Regions from separate parts of the Bacillus lumedeiriae genome, predicted to be linked through region 2. Evidence: riboswitches for the same ligand, from Rfam matches in the RefSeq annotation. Region 2 holds a riboswitch; each other region holds the start of a gene.
The links. Region 2 has a riboswitch for cobalamin ahead of QYG89_RS00155 ((2Fe-2S) ferredoxin domain-containing protein). Riboswitches for the same ligand answer to the same signal wherever they lie in the genome.
Positions count from the first base shown of each region.

Region 1: another riboswitch for cobalamin. It lies ahead of QYG89_RS10640 (FecCD family ABC transporter permease); the one in region 2 lies ahead of QYG89_RS00155 ((2Fe-2S) ferredoxin domain-containing protein).
Region 3: another riboswitch for cobalamin. It lies ahead of QYG89_RS15335 (ribonucleoside-diphosphate reductase subunit alpha); the one in region 2 lies ahead of QYG89_RS00155 ((2Fe-2S) ferredoxin domain-containing protein).
Region 4: another riboswitch for cobalamin. It lies ahead of QYG89_RS15895 (ABC transporter substrate-binding protein); the one in region 2 lies ahead of QYG89_RS00155 ((2Fe-2S) ferredoxin domain-containing protein).

Region 1 is NZ_JAUIYO010000007.1:42,729-46,407, reverse strand. It holds gene QYG89_RS10645 (adenosylcobinamide amidohydrolase) at 1-1,082, opposite strand, end outside; gene QYG89_RS10640 (FecCD family ABC transporter permease) at 1,079-2,140, opposite strand; cobalamin riboswitch at 2,343-2,487, opposite strand; gene QYG89_RS10635 (hypothetical protein) at 2,698-2,871, shown strand; gene bioA (adenosylmethionine--8-amino-7-oxononanoate transaminase) at 3,132-3,679, opposite strand, start outside.
Region 2 is NZ_JAUIYO010000001.1:25,349-29,027, reverse strand. It holds gene QYG89_RS00160 (GHMP family kinase ATP-binding protein) at 1-339, shown strand, start outside; cobalamin riboswitch at 665-856, shown strand; gene QYG89_RS00155 ((2Fe-2S) ferredoxin domain-containing protein) at 1,192-1,572, shown strand; gene cobJ (precorrin-3B C(17)-methyltransferase) at 1,594-3,180, shown strand; gene QYG89_RS00145 (sirohydrochlorin chelatase) at 3,195-3,679, shown strand, end outside.
Region 3 is NZ_JAUIYO010000019.1:18,780-22,458, reverse strand. It holds gene QYG89_RS15335 (ribonucleoside-diphosphate reductase subunit alpha) at 1-2,004, opposite strand, end outside; cobalamin riboswitch at 2,211-2,387, opposite strand; gene QYG89_RS15330 (polysaccharide deacetylase family protein) at 2,647-3,411, shown strand; gene QYG89_RS15325 (metal-dependent hydrolase) at 3,414-3,679, opposite strand, start outside.
Region 4 is NZ_JAUIYO010000021.1:30,949-34,627, reverse strand. It holds gene QYG89_RS15900 (S-layer homology domain-containing protein) at 1-115, shown strand, start outside; gene QYG89_RS15895 (ABC transporter substrate-binding protein) at 283-1,206, opposite strand; cobalamin riboswitch at 1,373-1,568, opposite strand; gene QYG89_RS15890 (DUF4282 domain-containing protein) at 1,945-2,232, shown strand; gene QYG89_RS15885 (hypothetical protein) at 2,366-2,539, opposite strand; gene QYG89_RS15880 (SGNH/GDSL hydrolase family protein) at 2,742-3,641, shown strand.

The DNA of each region.
Region 1 (3,679 bases), on a different contig from region 2:
ACTCCATCTATTTCTACGAATCGGCAAGCCGCAGTGTGCAAATACACAGCGGTCATCATGCCAACCGTTTCATTCACATCGAAACCGTGCCCACGGAGAAATTGTCTCATATCTTCCTTATAGGAATCATGCCAGTAATTTTTATCGACATGGCGGTTCACGAAGCTGCGGTGCCATCCCCAGCCCGCTCCAACCACGCCTGCTGACAATGTTTTTAATAGAGCGGGAGCATCAAGTGCAATAAATTCCGCAGTTTCCCTCAGATGCATGCGGTCAATCTTTATTTCCTCGTCCTCTTCCCTCGTTTTCTCAGGGAGAATACTCATTTGCGGCTTCGGCACTTCTGGATGAGGACGCTGATGGATCTCTGTTTGATACACTTGTTGAATCGGCTCCTCCTTTAACACTTCACTTGGATTGCCAAGGCTGCGCATCTTTCCGTCTTTCATGAGCAGCAATCTGTCACAATAAAGAGAAGCGAGATTTAAATCATGAAAGATCGAAATCACCGTTAAACCCGTTTCTTTCGTCATTTTCTTTAACAAATCAAGCAATTCTTTTTGAAAAGATAAGTCCAGGTGATTTGTCGGTTCATCTAAAAGCAGGATTTCTGGCTGCTGAGCGAGCGCTTGCGCGAGAAAAACACGCTGACGCTCACCGCCTGACAGTTCTTCAAGAGAAGCATCTGAAAACTGCAGCGTTCCTGTTTGTTCCATCGCCTGCCTCACAGCCCGCTCGTCTTCTGCTCTCCATACTGGGAAGAAGCCGCTTTGATGAGCATAGCGCCCTAAGGAGACCGTTTCTTTCACTGTATAGGAAAAAGATTGTGAGGTCATTTGTGGAAGGACAGCGAGACGTTTTGCCAGTTCTTTCGGCGTGTAATCCGGCAGTTTTTTCCCGTTAATCCATAGTGTCCCGCGGCTTGTAGGGATGATGCCGCTCATCATTTTAAATAGCGTCGTCTTCCCGCTTCCATTTGGTCCTAATATGCCAAAAAGCTCTCCCGCCCCCACAGAAAAAGATAGTTCGTGAACAATCATTTTGCCATTATAGCCGCCGGTGAGTTGTTCTGCTTGAATCATGCTGCTCTTCTTCCTTTCCTTTGTTTACGAAGTAAAATAACGGCAAATACTGGTGCACCGATAACAGATGTGATCACCCCAATCGGCAGTTCTGCCGGCGAGATAATGATCCTGGATACAAGATCAGCCAAAATTAAAAAGCCGGCACCCGTTAACAGTGACAACGGCAGCAAATGGCGATGATCAGGTCCCCAGATGAGACGGATGAAATGAGGAATGACGAGGCCAACAAAGCCAATCGTTCCGGAGACAGCAACAGCTGCCCCTGTCAATACCGAGCCGGCTAACAGCACTGTCAATTTTTTCCGACGGACATTCACTCCTAAATGCTGGGCTTTCTCTTCTCCAAACGACATCGCATTCAATTCGGGCGCATGAATGATTAACAGCAGCGTCCCTCCCAGAAAAAACGGGAGAATAATTCCAATGTAATCCCAGCCACGCATCGATACACTACCAAGCAGCCAGCCAATAATTTGCCGCAGCTCTTCACCTGTCAAGGCGATCATTAAAGAAATGACCGCTCCCAAGAAAGAGCTAAAAATGATTCCTGTCAAAATGATCGTCTCCACTTTAAACGATCGTTCAATCGATTGAGCAAACAAAACGACTATAAAAATCGTCACGATGGAAGCTGCAATACTGACAATAGGCAGCGTAAAGCCGGTCAGCCACGGCAGCTGAATGCCGAAGAACAGCACCATGACCGCACCAACAGAAGCACCAGATGACACACCTAGTGTGTACGGATCTGCCAGCGGATTACGCAGGAGCCCTTGAAAGGCAGCTCCTGCCACCGCTAAAGAGGCACCAACAAGGCCGGCTAACAAGACTCTTGGAAACCGGATCTGCCAGACGATGTTATCGATAGAAGAATCAATGCCATACAGCGGTGTCCCGAAAAAATGGTGTGACAATAGGAAGACAATATCCTTAAATGGAACGTGTATCGTCCCAATGGAGATACCGGCAAATACAGCGATCGTAAAAAAGGCAAACGCTGATAAATAAGCCGAAACTTTATTTCTGAAAAACATCTGAACAAATGGTTTCGGCAAATTTCTCTACTCCTTTAACAAAACAAGTGTCTATCCTATACATCCCTTTATTTTTCATCAGTTTGTTCCTTCTCTCTTCTCTTTGAATGATAAAAATAGGCATTAAAAAAACACCTCTACACGATGAAGAGATGCAGTGAAAAAGGGCAGACAGGCGCAATGAGCCGGCAGCCGCTTCTACACCATCCCATCCGCGCAGGTTATCAGTGTTTTAAATCAGGCAGGTTTTCTGGCTTATAAAATGACATCATTTCACTTACAGTGGCGGGACCGCGCTGGATTTTCATCAGCTTGCCCTTTTAAAAAGCTCTTCTCACTCGAGCTTTACCTGATTCAACGTATGTAGTTTCCTATCAAGCTTATTATACACGAAAACAACGTGACTTCCATGCCATTTTAAAGTAGAAGATAAGTAAAATCACTTGCCAGTCTTTTTAAATGAATGGATTGATATTCTAAAAGTTTTAAAATTTTTGAAGCATAATCAATGATTCCGTTTTACATGCGTGTTTCAAAGAATAGATATAGAACAAACACAAGTGAAAGGAGTGTCTATCATGGGGCTGTTTACCGTCATCGGACTAGCATTTGTCTTGCTTTTTATCGCATCCACTCTCGTCTACTTCCTCCGTCAGTCACTTGACTCTTCCGATACAACTCGGATCGACAACATTCCCGAATACTACAATGATTTACCTGATCACGATTCCACACATGATCGCAACTCATAACATGACAAGGGTGCCCCAATAGTATAACTGCTAGGGGCATCCCTTGTATGGTTCTTTACACGTGTCTGTTGATTTCCGTTCTAGGTACTTCGCTTTCCCCCACAGGAGTCTTCGTGCCTTCCACTCCAATCAACTTAGTGAAAAATTATTGTTTCAACTTTCTTAAAGAAAAGAAGAAAGCCATCGGATTTAGTATTAAGTAAAGGAGCTGTCTAAGACAGCTCCTTCTTGTTTTCTCTTTAATAATAGAATACCATTAATTATTTAGTAACTAGCTGAATGTCTTTGATGGCCTGCTTCATGATTTGACCCATCTTAGTCAGCTCTTCATAAGTAGCAGCAAGCGGCGGCATAAATACAATGACATCACCGAGCGGTCTCGTCAGCATCCCAAGTTCCCGCATACGCAGCGTTGCCCGGTAAGCAGCCCTTTCTTCAAACGGAAAAGGCTCGTTCGTTTCTTTATCTTTCACAATGTCAATGCCGCACATTAGACCAAGCTGACGGATTTCGCCAACGTGAGGCAGTTCCTTTAATTCTGCCAATATCGTTTGAATATATTCCGCTTTACGGGCGGCCTGTTCAACAAGCCCCTCTTTTTCAAAAATAGCTAAGTTCGCTAAAGCAGCCGCGCAGCCAAGCTGATTGCCTGTATAAGAATGACCATGAAAAAAAGTTTTCATTTCTGTGAAATCGGCATAAAAAGCCTCGTAAATCTCTTCTGTAGTAAGTGTAGCAGCAATCGGCAAATATCCACCGGTAATTCCTTTTGCGACGGTCATAATATCCGGAGAGACTCCTTCATGTT
Region 2 (3,679 bases):
CCAAATGAGAAAGCAGAACTGCAGCAGCTATATAACGGGATAAGTACCGCCTTATTGTCAGGGAAAATAGACGACATCATGCTGGCAGCAACGAAAAGTGCCGGGATCAATGAACGCTTTCTACCTAAACCATTCTTTTCGTTGTTTAAGGAAATAGCCAGTCGATTCGAAGCAGGAATCATTATCGGCCACAGCGGCACCGTCATTGGCTTTCTTTTAAGCGGCAATGATCATTTATTGATAAAAAAAGTGCAGGAGATTAAGGGGATCGTTCAACAGATGACAGGATGGAACCCATTTATTATGACTTCTTTTCCAATTGGCGATGCTAATGACTAGTGTGAATTGGCCCCTTTGTTGATTAGAGCGGAAGGTGCCAGACTCCTGAGGAAAAAGCGTGTCCACGGGAAAATCCGCAGGCACGGAGGCGAAAATCAACAGGCGAGTTTAACAAAATCTTTTATTCCAAAATAACTAAGTGAAAAGGCATCATTTTATTTAATTTGAAAAAACCACTTGTCAAATGAGTGATCTTCCTGCTAATCTAATAACGATGTCGAAAAGTTACGAAATTTGGATAATATACATAATATTGATAGGTGTAGATCAGATCTCTTTTAGAGACTTCTAGGCTGATAGAAAGCATTTTCTGACAGCCGGATAATTGAATAATTAAGATGAGAGTGCCCGGGAGAGTCAATCTCCGGGATAATAGGGAAATCGGTGAAAATCCGATGCAGCCCCCGCTACTGTAAACGGTGATGAAATTGTCAATAACCACTGGTGTAACTGCCGGGAAGGGACAAGAGTAAAGCGATCCGTAAGCCAGGAGACCTGCTTTCTTCTTTGAACCATCATTCTTCGGAGGGAGGAACGGGATGGCTGTATGGAGCGGAGCTGGCATGCGCGGCTATTTTGCTTGACTCGATCCAATCATAGCTATGCACACGTATGTGCTTAAGTCCTTAACTTCTTATGAAGTTAAGGACTTTTTTTATTTTTCAGCTATGTTCATGACTACTGTTGATATTGCTGTTTAGTTGATTAGAGCGGAAGGTGCGGGACTCCCTCCGGAAAACGTGTCCACAGGAGACCTTGCAGGCGCGATAGCGGCGGGGAGGCTCCCGAACCGCCCGCAGCGGAAATCAACAGGCGAGTTTAACGAAAACTTTAGAAAAAGGGGCGGATAGTATGGCAACTTGGGATTTAACGGAAATGAATCATCACGTATTGATTTGTAACGGTTCGAGCTGTATGAGAAAAGGCGGGGAAGAAGTAACGCAGGCGATCAGAAATGAAATTAAAAATCGGGAGCTTGATGTCCGTGTTCATACGACAAGAACAAGATGCAATGGCCGCTGTAAAGATGCTTGTGTCGTGATTGTTTATCCAGAAGGTACATGGTATCACGGAGTAGATGAACAATTGGCAAAAGAGATTGTCACTTCACACCTTGAAAAAGGAGAGCGGGTAGAGAAGGCCATTACTTACACGTATGCGGGCCAAGGAATGCAGCTAAAGAATGACCGTGAAGCAGGAGTATCTAAAGAGAAAGAAAAACAAAAGCAGTAAACGTATAAGGAGGCAGTAAAAGTGAATGGAAAACTATTAATTGTCGGCTTCGGTCCGGGAAGTGCCGAACATATTACGGAGCGGGCAAAAGAAGCGCTAAAGGAAAGCGACTGCATTATCGGCTATAAAACATATGTAGAGTTGATTGCTGATTTCATTGAAGGAAAAGAAGTCATCAGCACAGGAATGTCAGAAGAAGTCAGCCGGGCGCAGGCGGCGGTCAAGTTGGCCGAACAAGGAAAAATAGTAGCTGTTATTTCGAGTGGAGATGCCGGCGTGTACGGGATGGCGGGGCTTGTCTACGAAGTACTCGTCGAACAAGGATGGAAAGAAGCGGACGGTGTCAAAGTAGAAATTGTCCCTGGGATTTCAGCGATTAATTCTTGTGCATCTCTCCTTGGGGCGCCGGTGATGCATGACGCGTGCACGATTAGTTTGAGTGATCACTTAACTCCTTGGGATTTAATCGCTAAGCGGATCGAAGCGGCCGGCGCAGCTGATTTCGTGATTGCTTTGTACAATCCGAAAAGCGGGAAGCGGACGAGACAAATTGTGGAAGCGCAGCGTATTTTATTAAAGCACCGCTCACCGGATACGCCGGTCGGTCTTGTCAAAAGTGCCTATCGGGAAAGAGAGCACGTCGTCATCACGAATTTGCAGGAGATGCTCGATCATGAAATCGGCATGCTGACGACAGTCATCATTGGCAATTCAACGACTTTTCTTTATGACAATAAAATGATTACGCCGAGAGGTTATCAGCGCAAGTACACGTTGACGTCAGAAAAGCAGCCGCTAAAGCCTCATGAACGGCTGAAGCCGAAAAATGAGCCGTGGGCGCTGCATGGAGGAAAAGCGGAGCCGACCGCATTATACGAACTCGGTATGAAAGCCCTTCAGATGCTGGATAAAAAGGAACATCAAGTGTCTGAAGATTCACCATTTAAGCAAAAGGCCGAATCTATTTTTGAAGTAGCTGTCAGTCCAGGAGTCGCTAATAAATTATTTTCAGCAGAACAGCTGCTCGTTCTCTCGAAGGCAGCGGGAGAAAAAGGCTCGATTGAATATACACCGCACCATCAAGTGATCTTGCGGGTGCCGACAGAAAATCCCGATCAATTGGTCACAACTTTGCAGGAGGCAGGATTTCTCCTTGCTCCCATTGGTGACGTGGCTACTGTCAAGGCTTGTGACTTTTGTGACGGTGAAAAGAAAGATGCCATTCCATATGCGGAAAGGCTGTATGAAAAGTTCAATGGGCTTGATTTGCCAAAAGAAATGCGCATCGGGTTGAATGGCTGCGGCATGGCTTGCTACGGTGCAGTGAATGATGACATCGGCATCGTCTTTCGCAGAGGGAAATTTGATTTGTTTTTAGGAGCGAAAACGGTTGGAAGAACGGCTCATGCCGGACAGCCTGTCGCTGAAGGTGTAGAACCGGACGCACTGATCCCGCTCCTAGAAAACATTATTGCGGAATACAGGGAAAAAGGACATCCGAACGAACGACTGTTTAAATATTTTAAGCGCGTGAAAAGAATTCAAAACTTTGAGTATCGTGATATAGAGCCAAAAATAAATCTTGAACCTGCACCGTGCGGGGATTAAAGGAGCATATAGAAATGAAAGCTATATTATTTGTCGGTCACGGCAGCCGTGATCCGGAAGGAAATGAACAAATTAGACAATTTATTGACAAGCTGACCCCTGAGCTTGAGACCAACATTATCTATGAAACTTGTTTTTTAGAATTTGAACAACCCAATATTGCTAAAGGGATTGACACGTGTGTAGCAAAAGGGGCCACATCTGTCGCGCTCATTCCACTGATGCTGCTTCCAGCGGGCCATTCCAAGATTCATATTCCACATGAAATCGATGAAGCGAAACAGAAATATCCTCATGTCGCATTTACATACGGCAAACCAATCGGTATTCACTATGAAGCGGTGGAAATTTGTAAAAGCCGCATTTTAGAAACGGGTGAATGTAAAGAGGATGAAGAGGAGGGACCAGCTGTGATCCTGCTTGGACGGGGAGGGAGTGACCCGGATGCAAACAGTGACTTATTTAAAATTACTCGTCTTCTTTGGGAAAAACTGCGTGT
Region 3 (3,679 bases), on a different contig from region 2:
CTTATAATACCAAGTCGTTTGAGCTGATAAATCAGGAGCAGTGACTGGTATTTTATAATTCTTCTTCTCTTCCATATACTCTTTACGAAAAATAGGATCAATTCCCGCTGTTGAACCGGCAATGAGTGCCGTAGATGAGTTTGGAGCGACCGCGAGCAAATAGCCGTTTCTCATACCAGACTGTTTTACTTTTTCTTTCAGCTGCTGCCATTTTGAACCTCCGTATCCTCTCTGTTCAAAATACACGCCGTTCTCCCAGTCCGAACCTCGAAAGACTGGATATTCTCCTTTTTCCTCCGCCAGCTCCGCGCTTGCCTGAATCGTTAAAAAGGCAATTTGTTCATATAATTCATCACAATACTGTACCGCTTCTTCCGACTCCCAGCTCAATCCTTTTAAAGCGAGCATATGATGCCATCCAAATGTTCCGAGCCCGATGCCCCGATATTTTTGATTCGTCAGCTGCGCCTGTAAAACAGGGATCGTATTAATATCAATGACGTTATCAAGCATTCTCACTTGAATCGGAATTAATCGCTCAAGTACACCATCCATCACTGTCCGGGCTAATGAAATGGACGATAAATTACACACCACATAATCGCCGGGATCTTTCGTAATGATGATTTTTCCATCTTCCGTTTTTTCTTCTACAACAACGGTTGGACTCATATTTTGGCAAATTTCTGTACATAAATTGCTTGCATAAATCATCCCTTCATGCTTATTCGGATTCGCCCGATTGACCGTATCCCGATAAAACATGTAAGGCGTACCAGTTTCCAGCTGAGAAATCATGATCGCTTTCATAATCTCGATGGCCGGCACGGTTTTTTTGCTAAGTTGCGGATGTGAGGCACATTCCATGTATCTCTTTCTAAACGTTCCTTCTCCTTGCTTTTCATCGAATGAATCTTCAAGAGAATAACCCATGACTTTTCTGACTTCATGCGGGTCGAACAAATGCCAGTCTCCTCGATTGTCTACTGCTTCCATAAATATGTCTGGTATCGATACACCGGTAAATAAATCATGTGTTCGACGGCGTTCATCTCCGTTATTCAATCGAGTTTCCAAGAACGAAAAGATATCCTTATGCCAAATATCCAGGTAGACAGCGATCGCCCCTTGCCGCTGACCGAGCTGGTCAACCGACACGGCTGTATTATTTAGCTGCTTCATCCAAGGAATCACACCCGAGCTTACATTTTTAAACCCTTTAATATCACTTCCCTGGCTGCGGATTTTCCCTAGATAAATGCCAAGGCCCCCACCGTTTTTGCTTAAGTTTGCCGCATCTGTATTCGCATCAAAAATGCCCTGCAGACTGTCGTCGACCGTATCAATGAAACAGCTGGACAGCTGACCGTATGACTTGCCCGCATTAGCAAGCGTTGGAGTAGCTGTTGTCATATATAAATTAGAAAGTGCCCAATACGCTTCTTTGACGTACTGTAAACGCTGATCCCTGCGTTCGTTCATCATTAAAGTCATCGCAATCATAAGCCATCTTTCCTGTGGGAGCTCTGCCGTTTGTTTGTTCAGCGTATGAGCTAAATACCGCTCACTTAACGTAACAATTCCGATGTATGTAAATAATTGATCTTTGTCCGGATCGATCACTTTCCCTAATTCATTGATCTCATCTTCCGTATAAGCAGCGATTAACTGCGAATCATATACTCCATCTTTGATTAACAAATGAATAAGCTCTAGAAAGTTTCCATACGCACTTCCTGCTTCTCCCCGCGTTTTGGCGGCTTGTTTGTAAAGCTGTTTTAAATACAGACGAGCCGCTATAAATGTCCAATTGGGCTCTTCGCTTGTGATCCGCTCGACCGCTGCATGGAGAAGCAGCTGTTGTGTTTGTTCTTCTGTCCACTCTTCTCTCGTATGCAACGTGTCTCTCACTTTTTTCTGATAGTCCGCTAGTCCAATAGTTGGAAATTCCGATTGAATTTCCTCAAGAACCTCTTCCGCAATGCTCTGTACTGTCTCAATCATGTTTATTCCTCCTAAACAAATAAATAGTTTAGAAAGTGATTTTTTCCATAAAAAAACCATCTTTCCAAATGAAAGATGGGATCAGGGCGAAGAAAGGCACTCTTAAATAAAAAATTGAACAGACTGATTCTGAATGTATAAAAAAGAATGTCTGTATGAAAGAGATTTTCGTTTTCCTCGCGCTGCCTTCCCAACTCCCGAAGAAGATCAAACGCTATAAAAAGGCAGGTCTCCTGGCTCGTGCTTCTTCCTTTCGCGTTCCTTCCCGTCGTAAGACAGTGGGTTCAGCCGCGATCGTCTACACTTACAGTTGCGGGGACAGCTTCGGTCTTTCACCGAATTCCCTATTAAGCTGCAACAGCACCTCTTTACTATTTAACACTAAATATTGATTTAAATGAAAAGCAAACACTAAATGTTGTGTCCGGATTAGTATAGCAGTGATTATCCTCTTGCGCAAGCAGAGTTTGGTTTCTTTTTTTGAACTTTCCACATAATGTAATCTACTTATGACTCCTTACAAAATCAGGATACTTCTCCCATTGAACAAATGTATTTTTTACCATAAGCAAAGGGGGTTGTTATTTTTTAAAATACATAAACTAACTCATATTATTTCTCATATCTAGGGGGGGATTATGTTTGATTAGATCTATTTTCTTTGTCTGTACTCTTTTGATTAGTTATTTTTCCACTTCTGTATGGACGCAAGCCCATACAAGCAGCCGTGATAAATTTGAAAAGTCCGGACATGTTGTATGGGAAGTGAATGCACAAACGAAACTTGTTGCAATCACTTTCGATGATGGGCCAGATCCCAGGTATACTCCACAAATCCTTGATATCTTAGCCAAGCATAATGCAAAAGCAACCTTTTTCGTCACTGGAAAAAATGCTGATAAGTTTCCCCATATTTTAAAAAGAACTGTAAAAGAGAATCATGCAGTTGGCAATCACACATATAATCATATTTACGATAAAAGTACTAATTCTAAAAAATTAAAAACTGAACTGGACTTAACCGCTCAAACTATAAAAAATATTACAGGAAAGGAGACGTCACTTTTTCGTCCAGTTGGTGATGTATATAATGACTCAGTTATTCGTAATGCCGTTCAAAAAAATTACTTAGTTGTCATGTGGTCTTGGCATCAAGACCCTAAAGATTGGCTGCGTCCATCTGCAAATAAAATTAGCAGCCATGTCACTAAAAATGTAAAATCCGGTGACATTATCCTCCTTCATGATGCTGGCGGTAATCGCACCCAAACGGTAGAAGCCTTGGATACAATATTAACTTACTTAGATAAAAATGGTTATAAGTGTGTAACAATTCCTGAATTGATTTATCATGCCCAGGTAATAGAAAAAGATAAACTACACATATTCCCTATACACTCAATGTAATGTTAGAATTCCTTATTAAACAACGGCTGAAACCACTTAATGCCCCTTTTATTTACCGGCCATATTTTCATATCCGCCACTAAATGACTTAGATAGGCAGCTGTAGCCGTTAGGAAACTTCCTTCGAGCCCGACGCTTTGTTGGAACTGCCAAGCAATTGCTGCAAAGCACGTGGCACCTATGAAAGAATGAGTTAACGAGCGATGAGATAAAAATGACGAAACAATGATAAATACACTTAGTAACAACAGCCAAAAAATATCCGCAT
Region 4 (3,679 bases), on a different contig from region 2:
TATTTATTATGTTGAAACCGACCGCAAGGGAAACTATGAATTCGTGGTTAATACAAATATGGACGATTACTACGTTTCTATCGATCCGGCAACAGCCATAACCCAAGAATTATAATAAGTAGATCTCTTCACCTGTAAGAGTCCTATTGAATAAAAAGAGGGGAAATTTGCTTAATGAGAGCGCTCCTTTTTTACTATTCAAAAAAAGCCAATGAACAAGACCTGACGGCTATGTTCATTGGCTTTTATTATGAGGATTTTTTATTCATTTCTTTTAAAGGATTATTTGAAAAGATCCGGATAGACGGTTTTGGCAGTCAGTTCGACGGCTTCACCGATACGCGGGCCTGGACGAGACATGATCTCGGTATCGAGGGAGTAGATTTTCTCGTTTTTCACCGCATTGATTTGATCCCAGCCGGCACGGGATTTGAATTCTTTCACTGGATCTTCGCTGCCTGGTGTTAAGATGGTATCCGGGTTGCGTTTTACAATTTCTTCTTCAGAGATCTTTACCCAGCCCTTTTGATCAGCAAACACGTTTTCGACACCAGCGTTGTTCAATATTTCTTGCTGGAATGTTTCGGAGCCAGCTGTGAAAATATCAGGAGCAGGGCTGACTTCATAGTATACTCTTTCCTTTTCTTTTACACTAGCGATTTTCTCTTGCACATTAGCGACTTGTTTTTTAATGCCAGAAACGAGTTCGTCGCCTTTTTCCTTCACACCCATGACTGACGCAATTTGTTCGATGTTGCCATACACGTCTTCGAATGTTTGCGCAGAACTAATGACAAACACAGGAATACCTGTGTCTTCCAGTTGTTTAATTCCTTTATCGTCACCGTTTGTGTAAGCAATGACAGCATCGGGATTTAAGGCAATGACTGCTTCAGCGTTGACTGTCATAGTGTCACCTACACGTTTAATCTTTTTCGCTTCTTCCGGGTAGGTATCATACTCAGTTGCGCCGACAATTTTGTCGCCTGCTCCTAAAGCAAAGAGAATTTCTGTATTACTTGGCTGCAAGGAAACAACCGTTTCCGGCACTTTTTTCAACGTGATTTCTTTCCCTCTGTCATCAGTAACTGTATAAGATGTTTCTTCTTTCTTTGTTTCTTTTGTAGATGAAGAGTCATTGCCGCAGGCCGTTAAGAAAATAAGAAAAAGCGAAGCAATCAAGCTGTATAATAACGTTTTCTTCATTGATTATTCCTCCGTCTATAAACATTTATGAACAACCTTTCGTATTTTCCGTGGTGTAAAAAATCCATAAAAAAAACCACCCAAGAACGTTGGCCGGCAGTCGTCATCAATAAATATATGTATAGATGCAAAGTTGCCGTACCATCCTCTTAACTTCCGAAGAGCATAATACGATAGAAAAAAGGCAGGTATCCTGGCTTGTGCATCCATTTACTTTAAGAGCCTTCCCATTTGATATCGTTCGTTTCAAACAGTGGCATTGTTCTTATTTCATCAGCACTTACAGTTGCGGAAACAGCTTCGGATTTACACCGAATTCCCTTTTTGACTGAGCAATCAGTTCCTTTTTTCTGCACGGTTTATTCACTTAGAGAATATTATACCACTTTATAGCCGGCATTTTTTAAGAAAATCAAATTTTTTCTCTTATTATGCTTTTGTGAAGGAGAGGCCATCGATTTGTGCGCTGACTTTTGAATGTTCTGCGCGGCAATCATGATGGTATGCACGGGAATAGGTGAAATGCGCGCGGTATATAAACTTGTGCGCTGCTTATTCAAGTTTGTGCATCTATATTGCGAGTTTCTGCGCACTTATGTCCGTTTTATGCGCGGCACTTACAGAAATGTGCGCGCCGCTGACCATTTTGGGACAACCTTATTGAAAATTTTTCCACATAAATGTCCCATCCCAGAATAACATGTACTGAACGCAGACTTTTGAGGGGAGGGGACGAATGTGGATAGATTCTTGTCGTTCGATAAAATGGTTACACCAACAATTATTAAAATTATTTTCTGGGTTGGGGTCGTGATGTCTGTTCTTTCTGGAATCGGCACGATTGCTGCGGGGATCAGTTCTCCTTATGGCAGCGGATTAGGTGTGATCATGGGGCTGTTAACGCTGGTCATCGGTCCATTATTAGTGCGTGTGTATTGCGAACTTCTTATTATCTTTTTTAAAATGCACGAGTCCTTGAAAAGGATTGAAACACAGCTTTCCAGTCAGCAGCAATCACAAGAGTAAGAGAAGGGATACCGCCATTTTTTATTATTTTATCTTAAATAGGAAAAAGTCCGCTCTAAAAGGTCACGAAAGATGACGCTTTTAGAGCGGCTTTTTTCTTTTGCATGGAATTTGCGTCCAATATAGGCTGCAATCAAGGCATGTTTGAAGAAGCTGAAGAAAAACGAGCCATCCACTCTTCATCAGAAGAATGGATGGCTCGTTTGATCATGAATGATTTATATATGATTTCGGTAAATAATGTATGAAAGTCTATCCTTGTATCGGCCCCGCCTACGCCAAATACGATGATGACCACGCGTGTCATCCAACCTACTTATAGTATATGTGAAAACGCTTACAGTGTGCAATGCTTTTTCTTTTGCAAGTTTCGACAAGGTGCCTGCTCCGACAGAAGGTATCGGAGTAGGAGCTGTTATGGTAAGGTATACATAGTTTATTAGGAAAAAAATTCGGCGGTTACTTTCAATAATATATACGTCCGTTGTTAATAGGTTAGGTGAAGGAGATTGAAAGGGTTATTCGTTAAAATAATACTAGGGTTGTGTATTGTTCTTACTTTGTCCTCGATGTTTGAAAGAAGTTATGCAGAAGGAGCCGGTTTTTCCCGTTCATATGATCAAGCACAATGGTTGAATGGACCATTGTATGAAGCTGCAGAAACCTCGGTTCGTTACAAATATCGTGCTGCCTATATAGCGGCTGGATATTTCCAAGCGGTCAAGCGTGTGATGATGCCGATCGATCATCAAAATGGTTTGATCCTGGCCTTTGGTGACAGCAATACACAGGGAGCCAACTGGCAGGCGAACGGCTATGATGTGAAAGACAAATGGGTGAATAAGCTTGCACAAAGCCAAGCAGTCATCAATGCTGGGATCGGCGGGAATACGACTGAACATGGCCGGATCAGGTTTGAAAAAGACGTGCTCAGTAAGCATCCACAAATCGTGCTCATTATGTTTGGAACGAATGATGCTGCATTGGATGATAATGGTCAGCCGCAAGTATCCAAAGCGCAGTATGAGGAAAATATCAACTATTTCGTTGACACATTGCAAGGGCGCGGGATTGATGTCATTTTGATGACGACCATCCCTGTCATCGAACGCTACTATTATTCTAGAAATGACGGGAATTTGTATAGTCCATACGGCAGTGCCAGAAGATGGCATGATTCTTATAACATGATCGTCAGAAAAATTGCCAAGGAGAAGCACGTTCTTTTAGTCGATCATTACCGAAACATCACCGAACCGATGAGGGGCGTGAATGATCAAAAGTTAATCGACTCTGGACTAATCGACGCATCTGGCACACATTTTACTCCAAAGGGAGCGGCCTTCATTTACCGCCGCATCCATCTTGCCGTTCAATGTCTGTCAATCTTTAACAGCGGGATCAACTAACAGAAAAAGCAGGAGAGCGATCACATGAGATAAGTGAT